DNA from 3 places in the Streptomyces sp. NPDC107654 genome. Region 1 is predicted to be linked to each of the others. Evidence: riboswitches for the same ligand, from Rfam matches in the RefSeq annotation. Region 1 holds a riboswitch; each other region holds the start of a gene.

The links. Region 1 has a riboswitch for cobalamin ahead of ACZ7N4_RS13945 (prenyltransferase/squalene oxidase repeat-containing protein). Riboswitches for the same ligand answer to the same signal wherever they lie in the genome.
Region 2: another riboswitch for cobalamin. It lies ahead of ACZ7N4_RS34935 (cobalamin biosynthesis protein); the one in region 1 lies ahead of ACZ7N4_RS13945 (prenyltransferase/squalene oxidase repeat-containing protein).
Region 3: another riboswitch for cobalamin. It lies ahead of nicT (Nickel transporter NicT); the one in region 1 lies ahead of ACZ7N4_RS13945 (prenyltransferase/squalene oxidase repeat-containing protein).

Annotation. Positions count from the first base shown of each region.
Region 1 covers NZ_JBVKBI010000006.1:305,233-315,222, forward strand. Annotated here, with positions in the region: gene ACZ7N4_RS13925 (ECF transporter S component) at 1-106, opposite strand, end outside; gene ACZ7N4_RS13930 (ABC transporter ATP-binding protein) at 103-1,749, opposite strand; gene ACZ7N4_RS13935 (energy-coupling factor transporter transmembrane component T) at 1,746-2,882, opposite strand; gene ACZ7N4_RS13940 (hypothetical protein) at 2,903-3,814, opposite strand; gene ACZ7N4_RS13945 (prenyltransferase/squalene oxidase repeat-containing protein) at 3,811-6,573, opposite strand; cobalamin riboswitch at 6,695-6,828, opposite strand; cobalamin riboswitch at 6,912-6,987, shown strand; gene ACZ7N4_RS13950 (prenyltransferase/squalene oxidase repeat-containing protein) at 7,112-8,524, shown strand; gene ACZ7N4_RS13955 (cobalamin-binding protein) at 8,565-9,485, shown strand; gene ACZ7N4_RS13960 (DUF4430 domain-containing protein) at 9,499-9,987, opposite strand.
Region 2 covers NZ_JBVKBI010000031.1:49,162-59,954, forward strand. Annotated here, with positions in the region: gene ACZ7N4_RS34910 (alpha/beta hydrolase) at 93-1,220, opposite strand; gene ACZ7N4_RS34915 (class II aldolase/adducin family protein) at 1,378-2,055, opposite strand; gene ACZ7N4_RS34920 (lysozyme) at 2,586-3,278, shown strand; gene ACZ7N4_RS34925 (inorganic phosphate transporter) at 3,422-4,675, shown strand; gene ACZ7N4_RS34930 (hypothetical protein) at 4,707-4,934, shown strand; cobalamin riboswitch at 5,064-5,205, shown strand; gene ACZ7N4_RS34935 (cobalamin biosynthesis protein) at 5,316-6,260, shown strand; gene ACZ7N4_RS34940 (cobyric acid synthase) at 6,257-7,765, shown strand; gene cobN (cobaltochelatase subunit CobN) at 7,762-10,793, shown strand, end outside.
Region 3 covers NZ_JBVKBI010000007.1:322,123-332,915, forward strand. Annotated here, with positions in the region: gene ACZ7N4_RS15960 (amidohydrolase) at 1-1,062, opposite strand, end outside; gene ACZ7N4_RS15965 (helix-turn-helix domain-containing protein) at 1,452-2,795, shown strand; gene ACZ7N4_RS15970 (hypothetical protein) at 2,800-3,591, opposite strand; gene thrS (threonine--tRNA ligase) at 3,953-5,191, shown strand; gene ACZ7N4_RS15980 (nucleoside hydrolase) at 5,223-6,185, shown strand; gene nicT (Nickel transporter NicT) at 6,186-7,256, opposite strand; cobalamin riboswitch at 7,283-7,466, opposite strand; gene ACZ7N4_RS15990 (metalloregulator ArsR/SmtB family transcription factor) at 7,548-7,898, shown strand; gene ACZ7N4_RS15995 (glycoside hydrolase family 13 protein) at 7,979-9,637, shown strand; gene ACZ7N4_RS16000 (DUF4142 domain-containing protein) at 9,738-10,460, opposite strand; gene ACZ7N4_RS16005 (DUF6445 family protein) at 10,716-10,793, shown strand, end outside.

The DNA of each region.
Region 1 (9,990 bases):
CCACGAACGGCCAGAAGAAGGCGACGAGCCCGAGGAAGGCGGCCAGAGCCATGATGACGCCGACGCGCGGGGTCAACCGGATGGCAGTGCCGATGCGCGTACTCATGGGCGTGCCGCCTCGTCTCGTTCGGTGCCGAGCGCCTTTGCCACTTGGTGGACCGTGAGGAACGGCAGCGGGGAGAGGATCTTCGCCGTCTGCGGGGCGAAGGTCGGCGAGGACACGATGACCTCCGTGGTCGGGCCGTCGGCGACGACATCGCCTTCGGCCATGACCACGACGCGGTCGGCGGCCCGGGCGACGAATTCGACGTCGTGCGTGGAGATGACGACCGTCCGGCCCTCCTCCGCGAGAGCGTCCACAATGCCGATCAGTGCCGTCTTGGCCCGGTAGTCCAGTCCCCGGGTCGGTTCGTCCAGCAGGATGACCCGGGGGGCGGCCGAGAGCTGGATGGCGAGGACCAGAGCGAGTTTCTGCCCCTCGGAGAGATCTCGGGGATGGGTGGCATCGTCGATGCCGGGCGCGAGCCGGTCGAGGAGGGCACGCGCCTTGACCTCGGTGCCCGATTCGGTCTCGGCCTGGGCGAGTTCCTGCTCGACGCTCTCCAGGTAGAGCAGGTCGGCCGGGGTCTGCGGGACCAGCCCGACGAGCTGCCGGGCTTGAGCCGGCGGTACGCAGTGAGGGTCCGTCCCGCCGGTGCCGTCGGTCACCCGTACGCTTCCCGCCCGGCGGGGTCCGGAGCCCTGCAGGGCCCACAGGAGCGAGGACTTGCCGGAGCCGTTGCGGCCCATCAGCGCGGTGACTTCGCCCGCGTGCAGGTCGAGGTCGACTTCGCGTACGGCGGTGACGCCCCGGTAGGCGACCGTGATGCCGCGCGCGGTCAGGAGCCGCGTCCGTTTGTCGTGCGGCAGCGGTGGCCGGACGGGTACGGGCGGGCGTGCGGCGAGCGTGGCTCGCAGGGGTGCGGCGGCGCGGCGGGCGTCGCGGATGGACAGCGGCAGCGGTGACCACTTCGCGGTCCGGCCGAGTTCCACGATCGGTGGTGCGATCGTGGACGTCCGGAGGATCTCGGCGGGTGTGCCGATGCGGGCGTGGCCGTCACCGGGCAGATGGATGACGCGGTCCGCGTACTGGACGACGCGTTCGAGGCGGTGCTCGGCCATCAGGACGGTGACGCCGAGGTCGTGGACGAGGCGGGTGACGGCGGCGAGGACCTCCTCGGCCGCGGTGGGGTCGAGGGCGGAGGTGGGTTCGTCCAGGACCAGGACACGCGGGTGGGCGGTCAGGACCGAGCCGATGGCGACGCGCTGTTGCTGGCCGCCGGACAGTTCGTGCAGGGCGCGGTGGCGCAGATCGGCGAGGCCGAGCAGGTCGAGGGTCTCCTCCACACGCTTGCGCATGGTCGCGGCAGGGATGGCCAACTGTTCCATGGCGTAAGCCAGTTCCTCTTCGACCGTATCGGTGACGAATCCGTCGATCGGGTCCTGGCCGACCACGCCGACGACGTCGGCGAGTTCACGCGGGGGATGCTCGGCGGTGTCGCGGCCGTCGACGGTGACGCGGCCGTACAGGGTGCCGCCGGTGAAGTGCGGCACCAGTCCGTTGACGGCTCCGAGGAGGGTGGACTTGCCGACGCCGGTGTGCCCGACGACGAGGCAGAGTTCGCCCTCCTCCACCGTGAGGTCGACGTCGCGCAGGGCGGGCCCGGCCGCGTCCTCGTACTGGACGGTGACCTGGTCGAAGGTGATCACGGTGTGGTGGCTCTCTGGGCGGGGCCGGGCGGAGGGGCGAGGAAACCGGCCGCTCCGGCGAGGAGGATCGCGGCGGTCGGGACGAGAGGGAGGTCCGGCCAGGTCAGCGGGTAGTAGGTGGGGTTGAGCTGAGCGGGGTCGTAGCCGAGGTTGCTGAAGAGCAGGACGGCGGACAGCACTCCGCTGCCGGCGACGGCCCACTCGGGCAGGGTCCAGGGGTCGGGCCGGTAGACTGTGCGGGTGACCCGCCGCCCGCCCAGTCGCAGGCCCGCGACGCACAGGACGGCTCCGGCGGTCATGGCCGGCAGCCCCAGGAGTGCCGGCGCGGTGGCGTCGAGGAGCCCGTACGCCCCCGCGCACAGACCGCACATGCCCAGCAGCATCAGCGCGCCGGTGACGCGGCGGGAGCGTCGGGTCGCGGTGCCCGCCCGGCCGTATCCGCGCGAGTCCATGGCGGCGGCCAGCCGCAGGGAGCGTTCGAGGGCGTCCTCCAGGACGGGCACCACGATGCCGCGCAGCGCCCTCATTCCTCGCGTGCGCGTCGCCCGCAGCTTCTTGGCGCGGGCGACGCGTTGCACGCTCTGCACCAGCTGCGGCGCCACGCTGATCGCGACGGTGACCGCCACTCCGAGTTCGTACAGCGCCCCGGGCAGAACACGCAGGGCGCGCTTGGGGTTGGCGAGGGTGTTGGCGGCACCGATGCAGCACATCATGCAGGCCAGCCGCAGCCCGTCGGTGGCCGAGGACAGCAGTGCCTCCAGCGACACCGGACCGCCGATCCTGATGCCGGCGTACCAGCCGGGGGTGGAGATGTGCGGCAGGGAGAAGACGAAGTGGTCGCGTGGGGTGATGCCGGTGGCGAAGACCGCGCGGAAGAGGACGCGGATCGCCACGACCGTCAGGGCGAGGCAGAGGTAGTACTTGAAGCCCCGCGCCCACGGGGCTTCGGTGCGCCGGGCCGTGACGACGTAGCCGAGGACGGCGAGCACGAGGAACAGCAGCAGCGGGTTGTCGGTGCGGCTGACGGCGGTGGCCAGGGCGAGGGCCCACACCCACCAGGCCACGGGGTGCAGCGTGCGCGGGAGGCGCCGGCCGCCGCTGCCGGACACCGCGGCGGCCGGTGACGCCTCCATGGTCGTACGGGCCACCGGCGTCACTCGGTACGCCGGCGCCGGTGTGCCACGTATCCGGCGGCGCCGCCGATCAGGACAACGAGCCCGGCGCCGGTGGCGACGGGGACGAGCGAACCCGAGTCGTGCTGGGCATCGGCGGCCGGCTCGGCGTCGACCACTCGGGTGCCCATGCTGGTGCTGGACGCGGTGGGTGACGGGCTGGTTGTGGTGGCGCTGGGGGACGGCGTCGGGCTCGGGGACTTGCTGGGATTCGGCTTACCCGGCTTGCTCGGCTTGTGCGACGGCGGCTCGGAGGGCGCCGTCGTCGGCTGCCCGGGAGCCGGGCCGGTGTCCACGTCGGGCGGCAGGGAGGGTGCCTTGTGCGTGGACGCGGGCTTGCCCGCGTCCCCCTGCGGCCTGGTGTTGTGGGCGCGGAGCTGGTCCGGGGTGATGGTCGGGCGACCTTCGGTGCCCTGAATGTTCGTACCGCCGAAGATCCACAGGTCGACGCTGCCGGGCTTGGGCTTGTAGAGCATCGCGCCCAACTGGCTGTAGCTCCACGTCTTCGCTCCCGGGTCGGCGTGCCAGTACGACCAGTAGGCGGAGGCCGGTGGGGTGAGCACACAGTCGTCCTCGGCGGGCGTCGGGTACTGCTTGCCGCCCTGGAAGCCGCTGTATCCGATCCGGCAGACGAACGCCGGGCCGTCGTGCCCGGTGCCGGTGGTCCTCCAGCCGGCCTGATTGAGCAGGTCGTAGCCCGTCGTCGGGGTCGTGCCGCAGGAGCGCAGGACCGGGCCGCCCCAGTGGCTGAAGTCGACGGCGAGGACGACGCCGGAGGTGGTGGTGCAGCGGCCCATGGGCTGCGGGTCGGCGGCGGCCGGAGTGCCGGTCGCCACGACCGCCGCGGTCGTCAGGCCGAGCGCGGCGAGCACGCGCCGGAGACGTGCCTTCATCGTCCGCTCCCCGGGTCCGTGCGACGGCGGGTGATGATGACCGTGCGCCAGCCTGCGAGCACCAGCAGGGCGGCGATCGCGGCGAGGGTACCGATCTGGGCGCCGGTGGAAGCGAGAACGCCGCCGCCGCCGTCACCGCCGCTCGCGGATGTCCCGCCGTCGCGGCCGGCGGAGTCGCCACCGGTGGTGATGATCTCCGGGGCGCTGCTGCTGGGGCTCGGCGTGGGCTGCGGTGACGTGCCGGTCAGGCTGCGTTCCAGCGTGCCGAAGGAGATGCCGGTGGCGCCGCCGACGGCCTGGGTGGAGGCACGCAGGTCTGAGCCGCGCTGACCGCCCTTGGCGACGTTGAAGCCGCCGTCGGTGTTCTGCTGGGAGGCGAGGAACTTGCGCGCCTTGGCGATCTTCGACGTGTATGCGCCGGCGTCCAGGGACAGCGCCTGCACGGCGAGAGCGGCGGAGTTCACCGAGTCACCCGCGGCGCCCGGGAAACCGCCGTCGGCCAGCTGCTTGGACGCGATCCAGGCCAGCGCCTTGTCCACGGCCTTGTCGGCCTTGGTGCCGCCCGCCAGGTCGAGCGTCATGGCGGCGATGGCGGTGGAGTCCACGTCGGAGTCGTTCGTGGACGGGATCAGGCTCGGCCAGGCGCCGCCGGGCTGCTGGAGGCTCTCGAGGTACGCGATCGGCCGTTCGGCTGCCGCCTTCTCCCCCGCACGCAGCTGCGCCATCACGGCCAGGGACTGGGCGAAGACGGAAGGTGCGTACCGGTAGGCACCCTTGGCGGCGCAGGAGCGGTCGGGGGCGGAACTCGGTTTGGCGCAGGCGGCCCTCGCGAGCGCGGCAATGAGGTCGTGCCCGGCGAAGTGGCGCGGGTCGCGGCCGACGGCCTCGGCGAGCAGCGCGGTCTTGCCGAGGGAACCGCCCGCCACATACGGCGTGCCGATGCCGGTCCAGTCGTCGACAGTGCGGCCCTCGCCGTCCTTGCCACCATGGTCGAGGAAGTCGACGATGCCGCGCAGCTTGGCGTTGTTCAGGCCGGTGGCGGCAAGGGCGTAGGCGCCGTCGATGGTGAGGCCGAAGTCGGCCCGGGCCGAGCCGGTACCGGCGGTGTAGTACTGGCCCTGCTTGAGGTTGGACGCCTTGGTGAGGTAGGCGACGCCCTTCTTCAGATCCGGGCCCGTGACCGGAGTGGGCGCGCTCGGTGAGCCGGTGGGCTCGGTCGGCGGCGTGGACGGGGGTGCCGGCTTCTTCGTCGTGAGGGTGACCAGGCTCGTGCCCGCACCGGCGAGGACGGCCGGCGCAGTCGCGTAGAGCGCGGGGTCGGTGTCGGTCTCCTCGAAGCCGAAGCCGCCGTTCTTGAGCTGGTGCCGGGACAGCCATCCGACGGCCGCGTCCGCGCGCTTGGTGTCACCGAGGGCGCGCAGGGCCTGTGCGGCGTACGCGGTCGCTGTGACGCTGCCGGTGGTGGAGCCGGTGTAGCCGGGGAAGGAACCGTCCGCCCGCTGGGCCTTGGTCAGGTAGCTGCGGGCGTTGGTCACGGCGTCGTCGTGGCCGCCTGCCTTGTGCAGCACCAGGGCGACGAGGCCGGTGGTGGCGGGGTCGCCGTCGCAGTACTCGCCGGGGTGGATGAGGATGCTGGTGATTCCGCCGTCCTTGCACTGGAGCTGTGTGAGACGGTCGGTGGTCGTGGCCGGGGGCGTCGCTCCGGCGCGCAGCAGGGCCAGAACGGACAGGGCCTGGCCCTCGGTGTACGACGCGGACCGGAAGTCTCCCTTGGCGGTGCAGCCCGGGGTCGCGTCGCCGGCTTCGGGGCCCGTCGCACACACGTTCTTCGTGAGGGCGTCGATGAGGTCACGCCCGCCGAAGGCACGCGGGTCACGTTCGGTGACTTCGGCGATGAGCGCGAGGCGGGCGACGGCGGTGGCGTCCGGCGCCTGATCGGCGCCGCTCGGGTAGCCGAAGTCGCCGACGTGGGCTGCGAGGAAGTCGGTGACCTTGTCGAGCGTGGCGCTTTGGCCGTCAACCGCGGCGAGTGCGTAGGCAGTGTCGGCGGTCAGCGAGTAGTTCGGTGCGGTGGCGCCGTCGTCGACGATGCGTTCACCGTCGGTCAGGCGGCCCTTGAGCCAGGTAGCGGCGGCGGTCAGATCGACCTTGCCCGGCGCGCCGGTGGGTGTGCCGCCCGGGTCGGGCGTGTGGGTGCCGCCGGCGCGCACGTCGTCGGGAGTGAAGGCGGGCTTGCCCGTCGCACCTCCGACGTCGGTGCCGCCGTAGACCCAGGCGTCGACGTCACCGTCCTTGAGCTTGCGGTCCATGGCGCCGTACTGGCTGTAGGTCCACTCGTCCTGGCCGGGTGATGCGGTCCAGTACGACCAGTACGCCGTCGCCTGCGGAGTCAGGACGCAGGACTCCTTGTCCGGGGTCGGGTACTGCGTGCCGGAGTTGAAGTCGCTGTAGCCGATGCGGCAGATGAAGGCGGGGCCGTCGTGCTGGGTGCCGGTGGTGGTGAATCCGGCGTCGTGCAGCAGGTCGTAGCCGGTGGTGGGCGTGGTGTCGCAGCCGCGCTCCACCGTGCCGCCGAACGGCCCGAAGTCGACGGCGACGACAGCGCCCTTGGACGCGGTGCAGTCACCCACACCGTCGGCCGCGGCAGATGTCGTCGTGAGGAACGTCACGCAGGCCGCCAGCAGGATGAACAGGGCGGATACGAGTGCCGTGCCTCGTGCGCCCGCGACTCTCCCGTTTCTTCGCTTCCCCGTCCGCACCCCGGCCCCCTCGCGCCTGCCCGACGCGGGCGCAGACGTGGCAGAGGGCTTCCGTCGGACGAGGAGTTCCCTGCAGCCGGAAGCTGGTCGCACCACGCCGTAGTCCACGACGGCGTCTGTTGCTGATGAACACGCTCCAGGCATTCCGGCTCGCCCGGCGGTGCCGGGCCTACGGTTGCGGGTCAGCGCCGGATTTCGACCGGCTTTCCCTGGAACTCATTGCGTATCAGCGGGATTTGAGCACGCTTCGCGGGAACGGTCAAGGCCGCCCCCGGGCGGCCCCGGGCGAGTGGTGGCGGCAGGCATGCGCGTCCGGTACCGTCCCGGACTGCCGAGTGGGGGAACCCGGTGGGAATCCGGGGCTGACGCGCAGCGGTGTGGGACGGCAGGGGGCCGACCCGAGCCCGAATGCCCAAGCGGCGAAGCACCTTTGGAAGCCGGTCCACGCGTTCCGGACGGCGGCCACGCCCGCTGCTCCGCAGGCCACCGCCGGCCCGGCACCGGGTCCGGCCGGCGTCCTCCATCCAAGGAGCAGGCCATGCCCCGTTCGCTGTCCTACCGTCGTACCGCCCTCACCGCGGCGGCCGCATTCGGCGCGTTCGCGCTCACGACGCTGCCCGCGGCGGCCACGTCCACGCCGGCGCAGATCGCCACGTCGAAGGCGAACGGCGTCGCCTACCTCAAGTCGCTTCAAGCTGCGGACGGTTCGTACGCCGGCTCCGGGTTGTCCAACGAGTGGGCGTTCAGCGCGCTCGCCTCGGCCGGGACCGCCGCCGTGGACGTGACACCCGGCGGTGACACGAGCAAGAACGCGAGAACCGTCTACCGCAATCTGCTCTCCACCGCCGGCTGGCCCTCAGCCTCCCCCGTCGTCACGGATTACGAGCGCGCTACGCTGAACGCCTACGCCGCGGGCATCGACCCCTCCCGCGTCTCCGCGTCCCGCAACCTGATCGCCGACATCTACGGCTACTGGCAGACCGCCGAACCCGGCTACATCGGCCCGTCCGCCAACTTCAACGGCACCGTCTTCGCGGCGCTCGCCCTGAATGGCGCCAAGACACAGTCCGGGCAGGCCCGCATACCGCAGACTCTGCGCGACGCGGTCGTCACGCGCCTGCGGGCCAATCAGCACAACGACGGCGGCTGGAACTACAGCAAGGCGGAGGGCAATCCCAGCCAGCTCTCGGCCGCGAGCGACATCGACATGACCGGAGCGGCGATGGCGGCCCTGTGTGTGTCGGGCGTGTCGAACACTGACACGGACATCGTGCAGGCCAAGGCGTTCCTGAAGAGCAAGCTCGTGCCGAACAGTGGCGCCTTCAACGCCATGTTCGGTGTCAACACCGATTCCAACGGCTGGGCGGTGTCCGGTCTGAACGCCTGCGGCATCAATCCGCAGACCGGTGATTTCCTCACCTCCATGGGCAAGACACCGGTGGACTTCCTGATCGCGCAGCAGTTCAACCCGGGCGGCGGGTTCAAGTATCTGCCCTCCGACACCTCACCGACGGCGTACGCGTCCATCGACGGGCTGCGGGCCGTGGCAGGCGGCGGCTTCACGGCCACCCCGCCGGCCCCTACGACGCCGGGCGCGCCCCAGTGGGTGAGCCAGTCCTCCCTCACCTCCGGAACAGCCACGAAGCTGGGGCTCACCGTGGACGACGGCGCGGGCAACCTGAAGGTGTGCTCCGTCGCGCTCACGCCGACCGGCTCGACGACCACGCTGGGCGCCGTCCTCGACGCGGCAACCGGCGCCGCCACGCCGTCCGGCTGCGTCACGAGCGTCACCCCGTCCTCCGGCACCGGAACCGTCACCGCAGTCAACGGCAAGGCCAACAGCGGATCCAACACGTGGAAGGTCAGCATCGACGGCTCGGCTTTCACCTCCGCCACGCGCAGCACGGTCGTCGGCGTCGGCGACACGATCGCCGTGCGCTGGGGCGCCTGACGCAGCCCTGTCGGTCACGGCGGAGACCTAGAGTCGGAGTATGCGCATCGTCTCCCTGCTGCCCGCCGCGACCGACATGGTCGCCGGGCTCGGACTGTCACACCGGCTGGTCGGCCGTACCCACGAGTGCGACTGGCCTCCGCACGAGGTGGCATCCGTACCGGTCGTGACGGGAGCGGACCTGGATCAGGATGCGCTCACCAGCAGGGAGATCTCCGACGCCGTCGGTGGCTCGGCGCACTCGGGCTCGTCGCTGTACACGCTCGACACCGAGGCTCTCGCGGCTCTGCGCCCCGACGTGATCCTCACCCAGGACCTGTGCGACGTGTGCGCCGTGTCCTACGAAAAGGTCAGCCGGACGGTGCGGCTGCTCGACGCCGACACCCGGGTCCTCAGCATGGAGCCGCGTACCCTCGACGACGTCCTGGACTGCCTGGTCACCGTGGGCGAACTGCTGGGCGTCCGGGAGCGTGCCGAGCAGCAGCGGACGGCCTTGCTGGACCGTCTGGACCGGGGCCGCCGGGCGGTCGCAGGACGCGCCCGGCCCCGGGTGGCGGCGATCGAGTGGCTCGACCCGCTGTGGCCCGCCGGACATTGGGTGCCCGAGCAGATCACCACCGCCGGCGGCGAACCTCTCCTCGCCGCGCCCGGCGAGCACACCAAGCCGATGATCTGGGAGGCGGTGCGCGCCGCACGGCCGGACGTGGTCCTGGTCCTGCCGTGCGGCTTTCCTCCTGAACGCACGCTCCGGGAAGCAGAGTTGCTGACAAGTCTGCCAGGCTGGTCCGAACTGCCTGCGGTTCGATCCGGCCGTGTGTGGGTGCTGGACGGCCCCGCCTACTTCAACCGCCCCGGACCACGCGTGGTGCGCGGGGCCGAGGTACTCGCCCACGTCCTGCACGGCGTGCGGGCCGGAGAGCCGGTCACACCTGCCGAGGCACGTCCGTTCCCCGGCAGGTGATAACGGGCAGGGGTCAGAACGCCGTCCAGGTGAACGCGACCTTGTCGCCGGCGTTCAGCTTGAACTGGCAGCCGCCCACCGGGGTGGGCGTGCCGTTGACGGAGATGTTCCAGTAGGCGGCGCCGCCCCCACTGACGTTCTTGATGGTGTCGACGGAGAAGTCGTCGAACGAGGCGTACCAGGTGCCGTCCCAGGTGAAGTGCCGCTTGCGGGCCGCGTCGTCGAGCGCGGCCGTGGGCGTCGGCACGGCGGAGGGGTTGGCGCCGCCGTTGGTGCCGTCACATCTGTGCGTGCCGCCTGTGGTTGTCGTGACCTCGTGGCCACGGGTTCTGATCTTCCCCTTGAACAGCAGCCCGTCCGGCCCCTGCACAGTGAGGGTCACCTTGACGGGAGCGTTCGTGCCGGGCGTGCTCTGGGCGTGTGCGACCGCCGGAGGGGAGGCGAGGGCGAGTCCGAGAGCGGCCCCGGCGATCACGGTGCGGCGTGCGGATGTACGGTGCAAGGC
Region 2 (10,793 bases), on a different contig from region 1:
GGAATGCTTCGTGCCGGTGTCGGCCGGATGTCGTCCGGATGCGGGCCGGGTGTCCGCGGGTCACAGGTGTCCGGGGGTCGGGGGGTCGGGGGTCACATCAGCGGGGTCAGGAACCGGCGCAGCTGTTCCTCGTACTCTTCGGGGTCCACGTTCCACATGGCCCCGTGCGGGGCGCGGGCGACGGTGTGCAGGGAGACGAGGCCGGCGCGGCGGTGGGCGAGCCTGCGGGAGAACTCGTAGGGGGCGACCTGGTCGTCCGGGCCGTGGACGATCAGGGTGGGGACCCGCAGCCGGTCGGCGTCGGGCGTCCCGGCGATCCGGTCGGCGTGCAGTCCGGCCCGGCCCTGCGCGGCCCGCACGGCGAGCGGCAGCAGCGAGGACGGGGTGTGCCGGGCCCGGGCCAGGGCGCGCAGCGTGGCCTCCCAGCTGAGCACCGGGGAGTCGAGGACGAGCCCGGCGACGCGGTCGCGGACGGCGGAGCGCTCGGCGGCGCGCAGGGCCATGGTGGCGCCGGTGGACCAGCCGAACAGGACGACCCGGCGGGCGCCGTGCCGCTGGGCGTAGCGGATCGCCGCCTCGACGTCCCGCCACTCGGTCTCCCCGAGGTGGTTCAGCCCGTCCGGCGGGCGCGGGGCGCCGAGGTCGCCGCGGTAGGCGAGGGCGAGGACCGGAAGCCGGCGGCCGTGCAGGAAGCGCATGACGTTGAGGGCGTGTTCCCGGGTGGTGCCGAGGCCGTGCAGGGCGATCACCCAGGTGTTCCGGTCGCCGGGCACGAACCAGGCGGGCAGGGGTCCGAGCTCCCCGGGCACGTCGACGTCGGCGTGGTCCAGGCCGAGGGCGGTGCCGGGGTCGCCGACGTACAGGTTCGGGGTGAGCCACACCGCGTCGCCGGGGGCGAGGGTGCCGTGGGTGACGCGTTCGAGGCGGCGTACGACGGTGTCGGCGGTGTGCTCGGCCGCCTCCAGGACGGGGCCGACGACCGCGTGCGAGCCGTCACCGGCCAGCCCGTACGTGCCGGGGCGCAGGGCGGCCAGGTCGCGGGTGAGCGTGACCTGGCCGGCGGCCGTGCCGTGCACGGTGAGGCGGGGCTCGGTGGGCAGCGGACGTCCCGCGGGCGCCTTCAGCGCGGCGGCGCTGGCGAGCCGGCCGGCGACCACGGAAGCCGTGCCGGCTGCCAGGAAGGCGGTGAGTGCGGTGGCGGTCGCCTTTGCGGTACGCACGGGTCCAGTGTCGGCGCGGACCGGTCCTCCGGCCAGCGGAAGCGGGGGGCGCAGGGGGCCGGTGCCGCGGATCGGGCCCGGCCGGCTCGCACCGGTGCGGCGGAGCAGGTCGAGCGGAGCGGTCAGGGCTCGGGGCGGGTTGCTGTGGGGCACGGGGTCACCTCCGTTGGCCGTATCCCTTCAAGCGTTCCCCGGCCTGCGCGAGTTGTGCCTCCGTGAGCAGGGACGGCGTCAGGCCCGGCACCGAGGACGCCGTCAGCCACAGCCGGCACATCCACTCCAGCTGGGCGGAACGGTCGTAGGCCTGGTCGAGGGTGGCGCCGTGGGTGATCGTGCCGTGGTTCTGCAGCAGGCAGCCGGAGCGGCCGGCGAGGGCGCGGAGCATGTTCTCGGCGAGTTCGTCGGTGCCGTAGGTGGCGTAGGGGGCGACCCGTACGGGACCGCCGAGGGCGCCGGTCATGTAGTGGACCGGGGGCAGCTCGGGCACGAGCGTGGAGACCGCGGTCGCGTGCACGGCGTGGGTGTGGACGACGGCCCGGGCGTCGGTGGTGCGGTAGACGGCGAGGTGCATGGGCAGCTCGCTGGTCGGTACGAGCGTGCCGAGCACCTGGCGTCCGGTGAGGTCGACGCCGGTGATGTCGGCGGGGGTGAGCCGGTCGTAGGGGACGCCGGAGGGGGTGACCAGCACCAGGTCCCCGATGCGGGCGGAGACGTTGCCGGAGGTGCCGACGACCAGTCCGTCGGCGACGCTGCGGCGGGCCGTAGCGACCAGTTCCGCCCAGAGCCGTACCTCGTCCTGGTGCCCGTCGTCGGTGTGCAGAATCGGTTCAGCCATGCGGTGATCCTGCCAGCCGGGGGGTGCGCGGAGCGGGCGGGGCGGCGGCTTCCGCCCGGAGACCGTGCGGCCGAACGGGCGCATTTTATGACAGACCACCCGGAACCGCATCAAATCGTCGCCCATTCGGTGATCGCCGGGTTTTTCAATGGTCCCTCCTGCCCATTGGACGACCGCCGCCGCCCGCGGGAGGCAGGCCGTCCGCCGCCCCGGGGAGACGCATGGCCCGTGAACGCACCCTCGCCCGCCGCCGCGCCGCGGTTCTCACCGCGGCCACGGCGGTCCTCGCCCTCGCCGGCCCCGCACCCGCCGGGGCCGCATCCGCGGGGGAGGCGCCGACCGGTCCGGCCGGACCACCGGCGTCGGCCTCGACGGACTCGCCGCGGCCGGCCGGGTCCCTGCGGACGGCCGGCGGCGCACCGAAGGCGGCCGGGCAGGCCGAGGCCGGCACATCCCCGCCGGCCGCCGTTTCCGCGCGGACAGCCGGGATCTCGCCGGCCACCGCCACCGGTTCCGCGTGGACAGCCGGGATCTGGCAGGAGCCCGCGGCCCCGGACGCCGCCGGGATGCCGAGGGCCGGTGCCGGGCTGCCCCGGGGGCATGACGTGTCGTCGCACCAGAAGCGGATCGACTGGGCCGCCGCCCGGGCCAGGGGCGCCCGGTTCGCGTACATCAAGGCGACCGAGTCCACGGCCTACCGCAACCCCTACTTCTCGGGGCAGTACACCGGCGCCCGCAAGGCCGGCCTGATCCGGGGCGCGTACCACTTCGCGCTGCCGGACCGGTCCTCCGGGGCCCGGCAGGCCGCCTACTTCGTACGGCACGGCGGGGACTGGCGGGCGGACGGCTGGACGCTGCCGCCCGCGCTGGACATCGAGTACAACCCGTACGACGCGCGGCACAAGTGCTACGGGCTGGACAGGAAACGGATGGTCCGCTGGATCCGGTCGTTCAGCGACGAGATCAAGCGGGAGACCGGCCGCCGGCCGCTGATCTACACCACGACCCAGTGGTGGAGGCTGTGCACCGGCAACAGTCGCGCCTTCTCCTCCTCGCACGCCCTGTGGATCGCCCGTCACGGCACCTCGCGACCGGGCGCCCTGCCCGGCGGCTGGCGGTACTGGACGTTCTGGCAGTACGGCACCAAGGGCCGGCTGCCGGGTGACCAGAATCTCTTCAACGGCTCCCTGAGCAGGCTGCGGGTCCTGGCCCGCGGCCGCTAGCCAAGGGGCGCTTGGGCCGGGAGAGGGGAGCGGAGCCTCGTACGCGCGTGACGGACATCCTCACGCCCGTCTCAGTTCATCTTCCGTTCACCCAGGTTGCCTACGTTCGACCCGCCAATGACCTCGAACGATTGCCTGGGTAAATGGAAAGCTTCTCGCTGATCCTCGCGATAGTGGTGGCAACCGCTCTCGCGTTCGATTTCACGAACGGTTTCCACGACACCGCGAACGCGATGGCCACCACCATCTCCACAGGCGCCCTGAAGCCGAAGATCGCGGTCGCCATGTCCGCCGTCCTCAATCTCGTGGGCGCCTTCCTCTCCGTGGAGGTCGCGAACACGATCTCCAAGGGTCTCGTCGACGAGACCGGCATCCGTCCCGAGGTCATCTTCGCCGCCCTGGTCGGCGCGATCCTCTGGAACCTGCTGACCTGGCTCGTGGGCCTGCCGTCCAGCTCCTCGCACGCCCTGATGGGCGGCCTGGTCGGCGCCACCGTCGCCTCCGCCGGCTTCGGCGCCGTCCACGGTGACGTCCTCGTCACCAAGGTGCTGCTCCCGGCCGTCGCCGCGCCGATCGTGGCGGGCCTCGCCTCGCTGCTGGCCACCCGGTTCTCCTACGGCATCGGCGGCACCGCCGACGGCGAGGCCACCCGCAAGGGCTACCGCGCCGGCCAGATCGCCTCCGCCGGCCTGGTCTCCCTCGCGCACGGCACCAACGACGCCCAGAAGACGATGGGCATCATCACCCTCGCCCTCGTCGCGGGCGGCTCGATCGCCCCCGGCTCCAACCCTCCCACCTGGGTGATCCTCTCCGCCGGCCTGGCCATCGCGCTCGGCACCTACATCGGCGGCTGGCGCATCATCCGCACCATGGGCAAGGGCCTGACCGACCTGGAGCCGCGCCAGGGCTTCGCCGCCCAGACCAGCGCCGCGACCGCCATCCTGGCCTCCTCCCACCTCGGCTTCTCCCTCTCCACCACCCACGTCGTCTCCGGCTCGGTGATGGGCGCGGGCCTGGGCCGCAAGGGCGGTGTGGTCCGCTGGTCCACCGCGACCCGCATGTTCGTCGCCTGGGCGCTCACCCTCCCGGCCGCCGCGCTGGTCGGCGCGGGCGCCGAGGCCGTCACCGACCTGGGTGACTGGGGCACCGCCGTGGTCGCCGTCTTCCTGGTCGCCGCGTCCGCCGCGATCTGGAAGATCTCCCGCCGCGAGGTCGTCGACCACACCAACGTGGTCGAGGAGACCGAGGAGCCCGCCGGTGTGGTCACGACCGCCATCGCCGCCGTGATCCCGCCGCCCACCGGCACGGTCGCCGCCGATGTGGACCTCACGTTCCCGCAGCAGGCCACCGCCCCCGCCGAACCGGCTCCGGCCGCCCCGCCGGCCGCCGCGGTCTGACCCCGAGCACCCGGTTAGCGAAGGAAGCACTATGAAGATCGACTGGGCAGCCCTGGGCTCCGTGTTCGGCGTCAGCCTCGTGGTCACCGTGGGCCTGGTGACCCTGTTCACGCTCGGCATCGCGGGCCTGAACCGGCGCGAGAAGGCCACGGCCCAGGGGGACTCCGCCGCCCTCGCCGTCACCGGCGCCTACCTGTGCTTCGCGGCCTGCGCGGCGGCGGTGGCGTACGGCATCAACCTGATCGTGGCCAAGGCCTGACCACACCACCGAAAGGCTCCCCGCGCACGCCGTGCGGGGAGCCTCTGCCGTACCCCGGCAGACCCCGCGCGCCCCGCGGTGTGGGGATCAGCACACTGTCCCCACGCAGGTCAAAGGCAAGTTGACGGCCCTTCCGGGCGCGTGGTGGACTGCCCAGGCCATCAACGGCGGCAGGAGAGGAAGCCGGTGCGAATCCGGCGCGGTCCCGCCACTGTCACCGGGGAAGAACTTCCCGGGAGCCAGGAACTCTCACCGCCGATGCACGTCGAACCAGGGCGCGGACACCCTGAGTGAGGACACATATCGCCATGCTCGGCTGCCGATCGAGGACCAGCACCAGGGCTGTCAGGCCCGTTCCTGTGCCCACGGCCGGCTGAGCCGATGGGTGCCGATCGCACATACGCGTACGGCGCCGCCGCCGGCGTCCTCGGTGACCTGCTCCTCGGCGATCCCCGTCGCGGGCATCCGGTCGCCGTGTTCGGCCGGGCGGCCGGGGCCGTGGAAGGCGCCTTGTGGCACGACCACCGCGGCTGGGGCGCCCTGCACACCACCGTGTGCGCCGGTGGCGCCGTCGCGCTCGGCGCACTCGCCGCACGCGCTGTACGCCCCTCCCCCACCGCCTCCGTCGCGCTGACCGCCGCCGCCACCTGGGCCGTCGTCGGCGGCACCTCGCTCGCCCGCGAGGCCCGCGCCATCGGACGCGCCCTGGAGGCCGGGGACATCGAGACCGCCCGGGCGCGGCTGCCCCACCTGTGCGGCCGGGACCCGCAGGCGCTGGACGCCGACGGTGTCGCCCGGGCCGTGGTCGAGTCGGTCGCCGAGAACACCTCGGACGCCGTCGTCGGCGCCCTCGTCTGGGGTGCCGTGGCGGGGGTCCCGGGGCTCCTCGGGTTCCGGGCGGTCAACACCCTGGACGCGATGGTGGGTCACAAGTCCCCCCGTCTGCGGCGCTTCGGCTGGGCCTCCGCCCGCCTCGACGACGTCGCCGGCTGGCCGGGTGCCCGGCTGACCGCCGTGCTCGCCGCCGCGGCCGGACCCGATCCGCTGGGTGCCCTGCGTGCCTGGAAGGCCGACGCGCGCCGGCACCCCAGCCCCAACGCCGGTCCCGTGGAGGCCTCCTTCGCGGGTGCCCTCGGCGTACGCCTGGGCGGGACGCTCTCCTACGGCGGCCGGGTCGAGCACCGGCCCGTCCTCAACGGAGCCGCCGGGCGGCCCGTCCGGGTCACCGACATCGACCGGGCCGTACGGCTCTCCCGCCGCGTCGGCCTGCTCGCCCTCGCCGGCACGCTCACCGCACGCCGGCTGCTGAAAGGACGCGGGAAGTGAACGGTGGTCTCCTCGTCGCCGGCACCACCTCCGACGCCGGCAAGAGCGTCGTGACGGCCGGCATCTGCCGCTGGCTGGTACGCCAGGGGGTGAAGGTCGCGCCGTTCAAGGCGCAGAACATGTCGCTGAACTCGTTCGTCACGCGCGAGGGCGCCGAGATCGGGCGGGCGCAGGCGATGCAGGCGCAGGCCTGCCGGGTCGAGCCGACCGCGCTGATGAACCCGGTGCTGCTCAAGCCCGGCGGCGAGCAGAGCAGTCAGGTGGTGCTGCTCGGCAAGCCGGTGGGCGAGCTGAGCGCACGCGGGTACCACGGCGGGCGCCAACAACGGCTGCTGGGCACGGTGCTGGACTGCCTGGCCGAGTTGCGGGGCACGTATGACGCGGTGATCTGTGAGGGGGCGGGCAGTCCGGCCGAGATCAACCTCCGGCGGACGGACATCGTCAACATGGGCATCGCACGCAACGCGCGGCTGCCCGTGCTCGTCGTCGGCGACATCGACCGCGGGGGCGTCTTCGCGTCCTTCTTCGGCACCGTCGCCCTGCTCTCACCGGAGGACCAGGAGCTGGTCGCCGGGTTCCTGGTGAACAAGTTCCGGGGCGATGTCGGCCTGCTGGAGCCCGGGCTGGACATGCTCCGGGACCTGACGGGGCGGCGGACGTACGGTGTGCTGCCCTTCCGGCACGGGCTCGGCATCGACGAGGAGGACGGGCTGCGCGTGTCGCTGCGGGGCACCGTACGGGAGTCCACCGTCACGCCCCCGGTCGGCGAGGACGTGCTGCGGGTCGCCGTGTGCGCGATCCCGCTGATGTCCAACTTCACCGACGTGGACGCCCTGGCCGCCGAACCGGGCGTCGTGGTGCGGTTCGTGGACCGGCCGGAGGAGCTGGCGGACGCCGACCTCGTGGTGGTCCCGGGCACGCGCGGGACCGTACGGGCGCTGGAGTGGCTGCGGGAGCGCGGACTCGCCGACGCGCTGGTACGGCGGGCCGCCGAACAGCGTCCCGTCCTGGGGGTCTGCGGCGGCTTCCAGATCCTCGGCGAGCACATCGAGGACGAGGTCGAGTCCCGCGCCGGAGCCGTCCCGGGTCTCGGCGTGCTGCCCGTCCGGGTGCGCTTCGCCCGCGAGAAGACCCTCACCCGGCCCCGTGGCGAGGCCCTCGGCGAGCGGGTCGACGGCTACGAGATCCACCACGGCGTGGCCACCGTCGAGGGCGGCGAGCCCTTCCTCGACGGCTGCCGGGTCGGCCAGACCTGGGGCACGCACTGGCACGGCTCGCTGGAGTCGGACGGCTTCCGCCGGGCCTTCCTGCGCGAGGTGGCCGCCGCCGCGGGCCGCCGCTTCGTGCCCGCGCCGGACACCTCCTTCGCCGCGCTGCGCGAGGAGCAGCTCGACCGGCTCGGCGACCTCATCGAACAGCACGCGGACACGGACGCGCTGTGGCGGCTCATCGAGTCGGGCGCGCCGCAAGGACTGCCTTTCATTCCACCGGGAGCGCCCGCATGAGCACAGTGTTGTTGTTGTCGACCGCCGACACGGATCTGCTGGCGGCCCGGGCCTCCGGCGCCGGCTACCGCATCGGCAACCCCACCCGGGTCGACGTCGCCGGGGAGCTGCCGGGCCTGATCGAGGGCGCGGACCTGGCCGTCGTCCGGCTGCTGGGCGGCAAGCGGGCCTGGGAGGACGGGCTGGCCGCGCTGAAGGCGTCCGGCATCCCGACCGTGCTGCTGGGCGGTGAGACCGTGCCGGACGCCGAGCTGATGGCGGAGTCGTCGGTGCCGGCCGGTGTGGTCGCGGAGGCGCTGAAGTACCTGGTCGAGGGCGGCCCCGCGAACCTGCAGGAGCTGTCCCGGTTCCTGTCGGACACCGTGCTGCTGACCGGAGAGGGCTTCGAGGAGCCGCGGAAGATGCCGGAGTTCGGCGTCCACGGCGACCGTACCGTCGTCGACGGCCGGCCGACCGTGGGCGTGCTGTTCTACCGGGCGCACGAACTGAGCGGCAACACCGCCTTCGTGGACACCCTGTGCGAGGCGATCGAGGCGCAGGGCGCCAACGCCCTCGCCGTGTACTGCGGTTCGCTGCGCGGCGCGGACCCCGGGCTGTACGAGCTGCTGGGCCGTGCCGACGCGCTGGTGGCCACCGTGCTCGCGGCCGGCGGCACGCACGCCTCGCAGGCATCGGCGGGCGGCGACGAGGAGTCCTGGGACATCGGCGCGCTCGCCGACCTGAACGTCCCCGTGCTGCAAGGCCTCTGCCTCACCTCCTCGCGGGCCGCGTGGGAGGAGTCCGACGCGGCGCTGTCCCCGATGGACGCGGCGATGCAGGTGGCGATCCCGGAGTTCGACGGCCGGCTGATCACCGTGCCGTTCTCCTTCAAGGAGCAGGGACCCGACGAGGTGCCGGTGTACGTCGCCGACCCCGAGCGGGCCGCCCGCGTGGCCGGGATCGCCGTCAGGCACGCCCGGCTGCGGCACAAGCCGAACGCCGAGAAGAAGGTCGCCCTGGTCTTCACCGCGTATCCGACCAAGCACTCCCGGGTCGGCAACGCGGTCGGTCTGGACACGCCCGCGTCGGCGGTACGGGTGCTGGACGCGCTGCGGGAGGCCGGGTACGGGCTCACCGAGTACCCGTCCGGCGGGGACGAGCTGATCCACCGCCTCATCGCGGCCGGCGGCCACGACGTCGAGTGGCTGACCGAGGAGCAGCTGGCCGCGGCGCCCGCGCGGGTGCCGCTGGCCGACTACCGGGCGTGGTTCGAGAGGCTCGACCCCGGGTTGCGGGACGCGATGACCGAGGCGTGGGGCGAGCCGCCGGGCAGCCTCTACGTGGACGGCGACGACATCGTGCTGGCCAGCCTCCGGTTCGGGAACGTCGTCGTCATGATCCAGCCGCCGCGCGGCTTCGGCGAGAACCCGATCGCGATCTACCACGACCCGGACATGCCGCCGTCGCACCACTACATGGCGGCGTACCGGTGGCTGGACAACTCCTTCGGCGCGGACGCGATCGTGCACATGGGCAAGCACGGCACGATGGAGTGGCTGCCGGGCAAGGGCCTCGGCCTGTCGGGCGGGTGCGCCCCGGACGCCGTACTCGGCGACCTGCCGCTCGTCTACCCGTTCATCGTCAACGACCCCGGCGAGGGCACCCAGGCCAAGCGGCGCGGGCACGCCACGGTGGTCGACCACCTGGTGCCGCCGATGGCGCGTGCCGACACCTACGGTGACCTGGCCAAGCTGGAGCAGCTGCTGGACGAGTACGCGCTCGTCTCCGACCTGGACCCGGCGAAGGCCCCGGCCGTCCGCGCCCAGATCTGGACGCTGGTGAAGGCGGCGGAGCTGCACCACGACCTGCACGTGGACGAGCAGCCGGACGACGACGCGTTCGACGAGTTCGTCATGCACATCGACGGCTATCTGTGCGAGATCAAGGACGTGCAGATCCGCGACGGGCTCCACATCCTCGGCGGCGGGCCGGCCGGCGAACCACGGGTGAACCTGGTGCTGGCCGTGCTGCGCGCCTCGCAGGTGTGGGGCGGGCGGGCGAACGCGCTGCCCGGTCTGCGGGCTTCGCTGGCGGCCCACTTCGGGATGGTGGAGAAGGAGCTGCTGGCCGAGCCGGGTGCCCCGGTGAAGGTGCCGGTGGAGCTGACGGACCTGGTCGAGGGCCCCGCGCGGACCGCGTCCGACGCGATCGACCTGCTGGAGCGGCTGTGCCGGCGGATCGTGGAGGAGATGGAGGCGCGGGCGTGGGACCGCGCGGTCGTCCCGGCGGTCCTGCGGGGCGCGCTCGGCGCGGAACTCCCCGAGGCGGTCGCCGTGCTGGAGTTCGCGTGCGAGGAGGTCGTACCGCGGCTGGCGCGGACCACGGACGAGATCGGGCACATCCTGCGGGCGCTGGACGGCGGCTACGTCCCGGCGGGCCCGTCGGGTTCCCCGACCCGCGGCCTGGTCAACGTCCTCCCGACGGGCCGGAACTTCTACTCGGTCGACCCCAAGGCCATTCCGTCCCGGCTGAGCTGGGAGGTCGGCCAGTCGCTGGCGGACTCCCTGGTCGCACGCTACCTCCAGGACACCGGGGCGTACCCGAAGTCCGTGGGCCTGACGGTCTGGGGCACGTCCGCGATGCGCACCCAGGGCGACGACATCGCCGAGATCCTCGCGCTGCTGGGCTGCCGCCCGGTGTGGGACGAGGCCTCGCGGCGGGTGACGGGCTTCGAGGTGGTTCCCCTGGCGGAGCTGGGGCGCCCGCGCATCGACGTCACGGTCCGCATCTCCGGCTTCTTCCGGGACGCGTTCCCGCATGTGGTCGGGCTGATCGACGACGCGGTACGGGCGGTGGCGGAGCTGGACGAGCCGGCCGAGTCCAACTACGTGCGGGCGCACGTGGACGAGGACGCGGCCGAGCACGGTGACCGGCGGCGCGCGACGGCCCGCGTCTTCGGCTCGAAGCCGGGGGCGTACGGCGCGGGTCTGCTGCCGCTGATCGACGCCCGGAACTGGCGCAGCGACGCCGACCTGGCCGAGGTGTACGC
Region 3 (10,793 bases), on a different contig from region 1:
GTACGCGTACGGGATCGTGCCGAGCGCCAGCTCCGGGAAGTCCTCGCTGCCCATCGAGGGGCCCGGGTCGAAGACCGTGCCCGCGCCGAACACCTCGCCGTGCACGGCGGCGACGGCGGCGTCCGTGACGGCGTCGTTCACCGTCAGCGGGAACGAGGCGCCCATGGTGATCTCCGGCTCGCGCGGGCAGCCGGCGGCCAGGCACTCGCCCTGCGCGATCCGCCGGATCGCGGCCAGCATCCGCCGCAGCACCGCCTCGGACTGCGTCCGCAGGTTCAGCGCGATGCGGGCCTCGGCGGGGATGATGTTGTGCCGGCTGCCCGCCTCGATCCGGCCCACCGTCAGCACCGCGGACTCGCCCGCGGCGATCTCGCGCGACACGACCGTCTGGAGCCGGGTGACGAGATAGGCGGCCGTCACGACCGGATCGACGGTCGTCTCCGGCCGGGAGCCGTGCCCGCCGCGGCCGTGCACCACGATGTCCACGTCCGTGGCGGCGGACATGATCAGCCCGGGCGCGTGCGGGTACAGGCCCGCCGGGCCCGGCGCCGCGTGCTGCCCGAGCAGGACGTCCGGACGCCCGAACCGCTCGTACAGCCCGTCGGCGACCATCCGGGCCGCGCCCTGCCCGGTCTCCTCGGCGGGCTGCCCCACCACCAGCAGCGTCCCCCGCCAGGTGTCCCGCCCGGCCGCCAGCGCCCGCGCGGCCCCGGCCAGCCAGGTGACGTGCAGGTCGTGCCCGCAGGCGTGCATGACGCCGGGCACCTCGGAGGCGTACGGCAGCCCGGTCTCCTCCGTCACCGGCAGCGCGTCCATGTCGGCCCGCAGCAGCACCGTCGGCCCGTCCCCGTTGCGCAGCGCGCCGACGACTCCGGTGCCGCCCACGCCCTCGGCGGTGTCGAACCCCGCCCTCCCGAGCAGTTCGGCCAGTTTCCCGGCGGTCCGGTGCTCGCGCAGGGACAGCTCGGGATTCCGGTGCAGATCCCGGTAGAACTCCTCCAGGCCCGGTACGGGCAGGTCGGCGGTCAGCTCCAGCGCGGTGCGGGCGGCAGGTGAGGTCACGGTCGCAGAGTAGGGGGATTTCCGGTCGGCGTGTGCCGTCCGGTACGTGATCCGGTAGGCCGGCGGTTCGCCGCCCCGTACGTCGTCCGGTACGTCGTCCGGCTGGTCAGCGGTGCTGCGCCGGTGCCGCGATCTGCGCGGCCGGGGCGGCCGGGGTCGCTCTCGCCGGGCCGGCGTTGGCCGCTATCAGCAGGGCGGCCGCGGCGATCACCGCGGCCGTTACCGCCCTCCGTGCGGTGGGGCGTGCGTAGGGTGCGGATGTACGTCCGGACACGGCGACCTCGCAACACGACAGCGGCCTGTTAAGCATGCTTAATCCGCCGTTTAACGTAGGGGCTGCCGGAGTCCGACGGCAAGGGGTGCCAGGGGAGCCGGGGGGAGCAGGGGGCATGCGCGAGCGGGACGACCCGGAGGTCATCGGGCGGCGGGTGCAGCGGCTGCGGACGCAGCGGGGTCTCACCCAGCGGCAGCTGGCGGAACCCGCGTACACGCCCGCCTACATCTCCACACTGGAGGCGGGCCGGGCCCGCGCCTCCGACGAGGCGTTACGGCACATCGCGGAGCGGCTCGGCGTGGCCTTCGAGGAGCTGGCCGTGGGCCGCCCCGCCCACCTGGCCACGGATCTGCGGCTGCGGCTCACCGAGGCCCAGCGGGTCCTCGCCGACGGCCGGGCCGAGGAGGCGGCCGCCCAGTACGCCGTGCTGCGCGCGGAGGCGGAGGCGCACGGACTCGGCGGCGAACAGGCGACCGCACTGCTCGGACTCGGCGAATGCGCGCTGGAGACAGGCGAGTTGACGGCGGCCCGCGAGCACTTCGAACAGGCCGAGGAGCGACTGGCCGGAAAGACCCTGCCGGCCCGGGTGCCCGCCATCCGCGGCAGGGCCGTGGCCCACTACCTGGCGGGCGAACTCCGGTACGCCGTCTACCTCCTGGAGTCCACCCTCGACGAACTGAACCGCGGCGGACTGCACGACCCCGACGCGCTGCTGCTGCTCTACGCCAGCGTGATCGGCCCGTACATGGACATGGGCGCGCACGCCCGTGCCGCCCAGGCCGCCGAGTTCGCCCTCGCGCTCGCCCCGCGGGCCGGCGACCCCGCGCTGATCGCCCGGATGCACCGCTCGGTCGCCCGTACCCTGCTCGCCGAGGGCCGGGTCGCCGAGGCCGACGCCTCCCTGGCCAAGGCGGCCGAGCTGTACCGGCAGCTGAGCCTGCGCACCGAGCTGGCCAACTGCCACTGGATGCGCGGCTACGTCAGCGCGCAGAACGGCGAACTCGACCGGGCGGAGACGGAGCTGCGGCAGGCGTACGCCATGCTCTCGGAGAGCCGCGCCGCCCTGTACCGCAGCCAGGCCGCCGTCGAACTCGCCGACGTGCTGCACCGCCGGGGCAGGTCCGAGGAGGCCGCCGGGCTGCTGCGGGGCGTCCTCGGCGACTTCTCCTCCGAGCGCGGCGCCGTCCACGCCGCCGCCGCGCACCGCCTGCTCGGCATCATCGCGGAGGACGCCCGCGACACGGAGGCCGCCGAGGAGCACTACGTCCGCGCCCTCAGCCTCCTGGAACGCGCGGGCGCCGCCGGTGACCTCGCCGACCTGTGCCGCCTCCTCGGCGACCTGCTCCGCCGCACGGGCCGCGTCGAGGCCGCGCTGGACGCCTACCGCACCGGCCTCGGCCACCGCACCGCCCCCGGCACCACGACCCTGGGGCCGGCACCGGCGCAGCCGCCGCTGTGACCCCTCACACCTGGGCCCGCCCCTGCCTGCGGATGTCCGCCAGCCGCAGGGCGCCGATCTGGACGGCGGCCTGGGTGGCGTCGTTCGGGACGTCGCCGAGGCCCGCGTTGGTGAGGGCGAAGGCGTCCTCGCCGACGCGGACGGCGGCCAGGTCCATGGTGAGGAGGTACGCCTCGCCGTCGTCGTTCGTGGTGGCGAGGGTGAGGCGCAGGCCCTGCCGGGCGTCGCCGACCTCCGGCAGCGGGGCCTCCACGACCCGGACGTCCTCCACCAGGCCGGTGTCCGTGGTGGCGGTGAAGCGGGCGCACTGCACGGGGAGGGTGTGCAGCCAGGACAGGACGGCGTCGACGTCGGCGGGGCGGCGGGCGCCGATCTGGTAGCGGAGCTGGGCGTCGGTGTCGGCGTCGTCCAGGCCGACGGCGACGCGGGCCGGGGCGCCGAGGAGTTCGTCGCTGTACAGGGCGTCCAGCAGCCGCTGGCACTCCCCGGCCGTGGTCCGGGCCTTCAGCAGGCCGTCCCGCCAGGTGGCCGCGCCGCGCGTGGGCGTCCAGGGGGCGCCCAGGTCGGTCTCGTTGATCAGCGCCGACTGGGCCTGCTCGTCGCTGAGCGTGGAACCGTCGGCCCGCGCGGACGCCCTGGAGGTCTGGCTCGGCCGGTCGATCGTGGGCAGCGGGTACGGCGCGCTCGCCGGGTGCTTCAGGCCGAGGGCCGCGCAGCCGCCGGCGGCTATGAGGCCGGCGGCGAGGACGGTGAGGAGGACGCCACGGGGGACGCGGGTGCGTATCGCGGGGATCATGGGTGCCTCCTGGGCTGCGTGCGGCCGACGGTGCCTGATCTCACGGCACCACCGGGCCGATCCGCTCACCAGCGCTCCGGGCCGTACGGGTGAGGGGCGCGGAGGAGACCGGTGGCGCCGGGCGGGGCGGTGGAGAGCCGTGGTGCCGGGGGAGGGGGCGGCGGAAAAAGTCCGTGGTGCCGGGGAAGGCGGGCGCGGTAGCGTGCCCGGCATGCAGCGCGCCCACTCGCATCCGTCGAGCACGACGACGCCGGACACCGTCCCGGCGCGCTGACACCTGACCAGCATCGAAGCCCCGGGGCGCACGCCCCGGGGCTTCGTCGTGCACCGGGGCGTCCGCCTCCCGACGGAGGAGGAACGGATGAACGGCAAGGCGGAAGAGCAGGCCGTGGACCACCGGCGGCTCGGGCGGGCCCTCGGGCTCTTCGGCACCGATCCGCTGATGGGCGCCGGGCTGCCCTACTGGCTGCCGGACGGGGCCGTCGTGCGGCACACCCTGGAGGAGTACATCCGGGACGCCGAACGCCGGGCCGGCTACCGGCACGTCTACTCGCCCGCGCTCGGCAAGCGCGAGCTGTACGAGATCTCCGGGCACTGGGACCACTACCGCGACGACATGTACCCGCCGATGCGGCTCGGCGCCGAGGAGGTCGTCCTGCGGCCCAGCCTCTGCCCCCACCACGCCCTGATCTACCGCTCCCGCTCCCGCAGCCACCGCGAACTGCCCCTGCGCATCGCCGAGCTGGGCACCATGCACCGCGCCGAACCGTCCGGCGTGCTCGGCGGCCTGACCCGGGTCCGCGCCGTCCACCTCAACGACGCGCACGTCTTCTGCACCCCGGACCAGGCGGTGGCCGAGGCCCGCGCCGCGCTGGAGCTGATCGCCCGCGCCCACGCCGACCTCGGCATCGAGGCCGTGCGCCACCGGCTCTCGCTGCCCGGCGCGGGCGGCAAGTACGTCGCCGACCCGGAGCTGTGGCGCCGGGCGACCGGGCTGCTGCGGGAGGCCCTCGCGGAGGCCGGGGTGGCCTACGAGGAGGCGGAGGGCGAGGCCGCGTTCTACGGCCCGAAGATCGACGTGCAGATCGCGGACCCGGCGGGCCGCGAGTCCACCCTGTCCACCGTGCAGATCGACTTCCACCAGCCCGCCCGCTTCGACCTGCGCTACATCGGCGCCGACGGCGCGAAGCACCGGCCGGTGATGGTGCACCGCAGCGTCATCGGCAGTGTCGAACGGGTCGTCGCCCACCTGGTGGAGACCCACGCCGGCGCGTTCCCGGCCTGGCTGGCCCCCGTGCAGCTGGTGGTGCTGCCGGTGGCCGAGGAGCAGGTGGAGCCGGCGGCGGCGCTGGTCCGGGAGGCGCTCGCGCTGGGCCTGCGCGCCGAACTCGCCGGGCCGGGAGAGGGGACCCTGGGCGCCAGGGTCCGCGCGGCGCGCCTGGTGCCGTACCAGGCGGTGATCGGGGCCCGGGAGGCCGGCGCCGGGCTGGCCGCCGTACGCCTGCGGGACGGCCGCCGGCCCGGTGCGCTGCCCGGGAGCGAGCTGCTGCGGCGCGTCGCCGAACGGGTGGCGGCACGCGGCACCGCGCTCTGGGCCTGATCTAAGGTCGAGACGACGGAAGGAGCCCGCCGTGACCGGTCAGCCCATCCCCGTGATCATCGACTGCGACACCGGTGTCGACGACGCCCTGGCCCTGCTGTTCGCCGTGCGCCACCCCGGACTCGACCTCAGGGCGGTGACCTGCGTGGCCGGGAACACCGACGTGGACGGCGTGGTCCGCAACACCCTCACCGTGCTGGAGCGGGCGGGCGCCCCCGACATCCCGGTGGCCCGGGGTGCCGAGCGCCCGCTGCTGGAGCCCGCCCGTCACGCCCCCGTGCACGGCGCCGACGGCATGGGCGACCTGGGCCTGCCCGCGCCCGCCCGGACCCCGGTGGACGTCGACGCGGTCACGCTCCTGCACCGCGAGATCCTGGCCTCCCCGCGCCCGGTCACCCTGATCCCGACGGCGCCCCTGACCAACATCGCCCTGCTCCTGCGCACCCACCCGGAGGTGACCCGGAACATCGAGCGGATCGTGTTCATGGGCGGGGCGGTGGAGGTCGGCAACGCCACGCCGGTCGCGGAGTTCAACGTCTGGCACGATCCGGAGGCCGCGGCGATCCTGCTCACGGCCGGGGTGCCGATCACGATGTACGGCCTGGACGTCTTCCGGCAGGTCGTCGTGGACAGCGCCGAGGTGCACCGGCTGCGCGGGAGCGGCGAGCCGGGCACCCGCCTGGCCGGCGAACTCCTCGCCCACCGGCCGGCCCACCAGGGCGAGCCGCCGGAGGCCGAGGAGGCGGGCGGTCTCGGCGACGCCGGCGCGGTGTGCGCGGTCGCCGACCCGCAGGGCATCACCACCCGCCTGCTCCCGGTCGAGGTCTCCCTCGCCCCCGGCCCGACCCGCGGCCAGACCATCGTCGACCGGCGGCCCCGGCTGGGCGAGTCGGAGATCCACGAGGGGGGCCGTGAGACGGCGCTGGTGGACGTCGCGTTGGAGGTCGACGCCGATCGGTACGTGAAGCTGTACCTGGAGACGGTGGAGCGGTAGTCAGTCGGCGGCCGACCAGCGTTCCTCCACGCGGGCCAGCCGCCAGTACGTCAGGGCCGCCGCCCACACCGCCACGAACAGGCCGACGATGAGGTAGCCGACGTTGTCGAGGTCGAGGCCGGCGATCCAGCCGGTCACCGCGTCGTGCAGGGCGAACTTCTCGTGCAGGACGCCGACCAGTTCGATCGTGCCGATGAAGAAGGCGACGGCGATGGACAGGCCGGTGATGGCGAGGTTGTAGAAGACCTTGCGGACGGGGTTGGCGAACGCCCACTGGTAGGCGAAGTTCATGAACGTGCCGTCGAGGGTGTCGAACAGGCTCATCCCGGCGGCGAAGAGGAGGGGCAGGCACAGCACCGCGTACCAGGGCAGGCCGGCCGCCGCGCCGGAGCCCGCCATCACCATCAGCGTGACCTCGGTGGCCGTGTCGAAGCCGAGGCCGAAGAGGAAGCCCAGCGGGTACATCTGGCCGGGGCGGGAGACGGACTTGGTGAGGCGGCCCAGGATCCGGTTCATGAAGCCGCGCGAGTCCAGGTGCTGTTCCAGCTCCTTCTCGTCGTACGCGCCCGCGCGCATCGCCCGGAAGACCTTCAGGATGCCCACCAGGGCGATCAGGTTCAGGGCGGCGATGAGGTAGAGGAACGTGCCGGAGATCGTCGTACCGAGGAAGCCGAGCACCTGGTGGGTGGTGGAGCCCTCGTTCATCACCTTGCCGGCGAGCGAGGTGCCGCCCGCGATCAGCAGGGCCAGCAGGACGACGACGCTGGAGTGGCCGAGCGCGAACCAGAAGCCCACCGACACCGGCCGCTTGCCGTCGGCCATCAGCTTGCGGGTGGTGTTGTCGATCGCCGCTATGTGGTCGGCGTCGAAGGCGTGCCGCATGCCCAGGGTGTAGGCGGTGATGCCGAGACCGACCCCGAAGACGTCGGTGCCGATCCTGTAGTGCCGGGGGGCCACGAGGAGGTACAGGATGCCGAAGGCGACGACGTGCAGGGCGATGATCACCGCCATCAGGCCCGCCGTCCTGACGGTGTCCTCGCGTCGCCAGCGGAAGGTCGTGGCATCGGCCATCGTTCATGCTCCAGCACCTCGTGGATCACTTCATGAGTGCCGTGGCCGGTCTCCTGGCTTACGGGTCGTACGTCCGCCGTCCCTGCCTTCCCGGTCGTACGACCAGTGGCCCGGCGGGTGCCGGACGGGACGGGAACTCCCCGATCACAGTGGCGAGGGCCGCGTCGACCTTGCATCGACTTCCCGAACACCACGGCCCGCCCACCGTAGAGGGGTGCGCGCTTTCCTGCATAGCTGCGCACCCGCGCAGGTATGCAAGATCACAAAAGTGCGCCTGCGAGGATGGGGGGCATGCATCTCGTGCCTGCCGACCGAGCCGACCGTCGCACCATCGACGGTCACCGGGTGTGCGAGGCGATCGCCGCCATCGGCGACGCGGGGCTCCTGCGCACCTGGGCCGACCGTTTCTCCCTGCTGGCCGACGCCAACCGGCTCGCGCTGCTGCTCGCCCTGCACCGCACCGGGCCGCTCGCCGTGTCGGACCTCGCGGTCGCCACGGGCATGAACGACCCGGCCGTCTCCCAGGCCCTGCGGCTGCTGCGGGCGGCCGGGGTCGTGGCCGGGGAGAAGGAGGGGCGCGTGGTGCGGTACCGGGTGGTGGACGTGGAGGTACAGGGCCTGTTGGAGCACTGCACGGTCTGACCGCCCACGAAAAGGTTCCCTTTCCGGGCAATGTGGACAGATACAGATTCCGTACTGTCGTCCGTCCCATGGGAGCCCGTATGGCAGACCGCTCGCCGGACCTCTCGCCCAGGAACCCCGACTGGTGGCGCCAGGCCGTCATCTACCAGGTGTACCCGCGCAGTTTCGCCGACGCCGACGGAGACGGCCTCGGTGACCTCCGGGGTGTCACCCGGCGTCTGGACCACCTCGCCACGCTCGGCGTGGACGCCCTGTGGCTGAGCCCCTTCTACCCCTCCGAACTCGCCGACGGCGGCTACGACGTCATCGACCCGCGCGGCGTCGACGAGCGCCTCGGCACCCTGGACGACTTCGACGCCCTGGTCGCCGAGGCGCACCGGCTCGGCCTCAAGGTCGTCGTGGACATCGTCCCCAACCACACCTCCCACCTGCACCCCTGGTTCGAGGAGGCGCTGCGCGCCGGACCCGGCTCCGCCGCCCGGGAGCGGTACGTCTTCCGGCCCGGGCGGGGCGCGCACGGGGAGCTGCCGCCCACCGACTGGCAGTCGGTGTTCGGCGGCAGCGCCTGGCGGCGGGTGCCCGACGGGGACTGGTACCTCCACCTCTTCGCCCCCGAACAGCCCGACCTCAACTGGGACAACGAGGAGGTCCGCGCCGACTTCCGCACCACCCTGCGGTTCTGGTCCGACCGGGGCGTGGACGGCTTCCGCGTGGACGTCGCCCACGGTCTGGCCAAAGACCTCACCGAGCCACTGCGGGACGTCGGCGGCCTCGGTGCGACCGGCGAGGAGGCGCTGCCGCTGGTGCCGCCGGGCAGCCACCCGTACTGGGACCGGGACGAGGTCCACGAGATCTACCGGGACTGGCGCAAGATCTTCGACGCGTACAGCCCGCCGCGCATGGCCGTCGCCGAGGCCTGGGTGCCGGGCGACCGCCGCGCCCTGTACGCCCGCCCCGACGAACTCGGCCAGGCGTTCAACTTCGAGTACCTGGAGGCCCGCTGGGACGCCGGGGAGCTGCGGGACGTCATCGCCGCCTCGCTGGCCACGGCCCGGGCCGCCGGGGCCTCCGCGACCTGGGTGCTGTCCAACCACGACGTCGTACGCCACGCCTCCCGGCTGATGCTGCCGCCGGACACCGACCCGGCCGCCTGGCTGCTCGCCGACGGTGCCGCGCCCGCGGTCGACGCGGCGGCCGGGCTGCGCCGGGCCCGGGCGGCGACCCTGCTGATGCTGGCGCTGCCCGGCTCGGCCTACCTCTACCAGGGCGAGGAACTCGGCCTGCCGGAGGTCGCCGATCTGCCCTTCGAGGTGCTCCAGGACCCGATCTGGGAGCAGACCGGCCATGTCCGCAAGGGCCGCGACGGCTGCCGGGTGCCGCTGCCGTGGACGACGACCGGGCCCAGTTACGGCTTCGGGCCCGGGGCCTCCTGGCTGCCGCAGCCCGCGTCCTTCGCGGCGTACGCCGTCGACGCGCAGACCGGGACCGAGGGTTCCACGCTGGAGCTGTACCGCACGGCCCTGCGGCTGCGCCGCAAGCTGCTCGCGGGCGAGACCCTGACCTGGACCCCGGACGCGCCGGCCGGTGTGCTGGACTTCAGCCGCTCCGACGGCTGGCGCAGCGTCACCAACCTGGCCGCCGAGCCGGTACCGCTGCCGCCGGGCGAGATCCTGCTCAGCAGCACCCCGCTGCCGGAGGGGAGCGCGCTGCCGCCGGACACCACGGTGTGGCTGGCCTAGGGCCTCTCGTCCGGAACGTGCCGGGGTCGCGGGGTCCGGCACGCACGTCTGCGGCGTTGTCGCCGGTTGCCGACTCCCCCACGCGCGACGTCGCGAGGCCCTAACCGGCCGAAGGGCTGGGGCCGGGGGCGGTGCCGCCGCCGGGGAGGCCGCTCAGGTCCAGCGGGGTGGACGTGGCGGTCGGCGGCGGGGTGAGCACCACCTCCGGCTGGCCCGCCGGCGGGGCCGGCGGGGTCAGGTCGGAGGAGGGCAGCTTCGGCGGGGTGGTCTGGTTGAAGATGGTCTGGTCGAAGTCGACCAGACCGGTCTTCTCCATCACCGTGATGTGGTCCAGAACCGTGTCGTTGGCCTGGTCGGCGAGAGCGCGGACCAGCGAGTTCTTCGTGGTGGAACGGATCTTCGCGATGGTGTTGAAGATCGAGCCGTGCGTCATCCGCAGGATGTTGGCGAAGTCGGTGTCGAACTGCTTGCCGCTCTCGCCCTTCAACTGGTTCACGAAGCCCTCCTGTTGCGGGCTCGCCACATTGGGCAGCGTGATGTTCAGCATCGGGGCGAGCTTGCGGCAGGAGGCGTCCAGCGCCGCGTGCCCGTCCACCAGGTGCGCGCTGGCCGTCTTGACCCCCTTCGAGCTGCCCTTCTGCAGCCCGATCTGACCGAGCGGGTACTCCCACAGGCCCGCCGCCCGCACCTTGACCACGAAGTCCCGGTCCCCCTCGGTGAGCGGCCCCCACTGGGTGTTGGCGATGATGCGCGTCTGGGAGCTGGAGACGGTGTCGAGGCCGAGCATGCCCGGGTAGGCGAGTGCCGCGAGGGTCAGAGCCATGGCACCGCCCACGAAGAGCGTTCCCGTCGCGTTCCGCGAAAAGCGCACCGTTCCTCCTGCTGGGGATCCCGCCCATGGTTCGGACACACAGCGGTACGGACGCGACGGCGATTCTTCTCAGCGGTCCCGGGTAAAGATCGGCGGCCCCGGGTAAAGAATCCCCCGGTGCCCTTGGCCAAAGGTTGGCCGCTGCCGGGCAGAAGGTTGACCTGCGCCCGGGAGAAGGCAGACCGGCCGGCCGCCTAGATTCGCCGCATGCCCCCACAGCCACCGCCGCGCACCCCCGCCGCGCTGCCCGTCCTGCCCTACCGCAAGCCCACCAAGGGCCGCGAC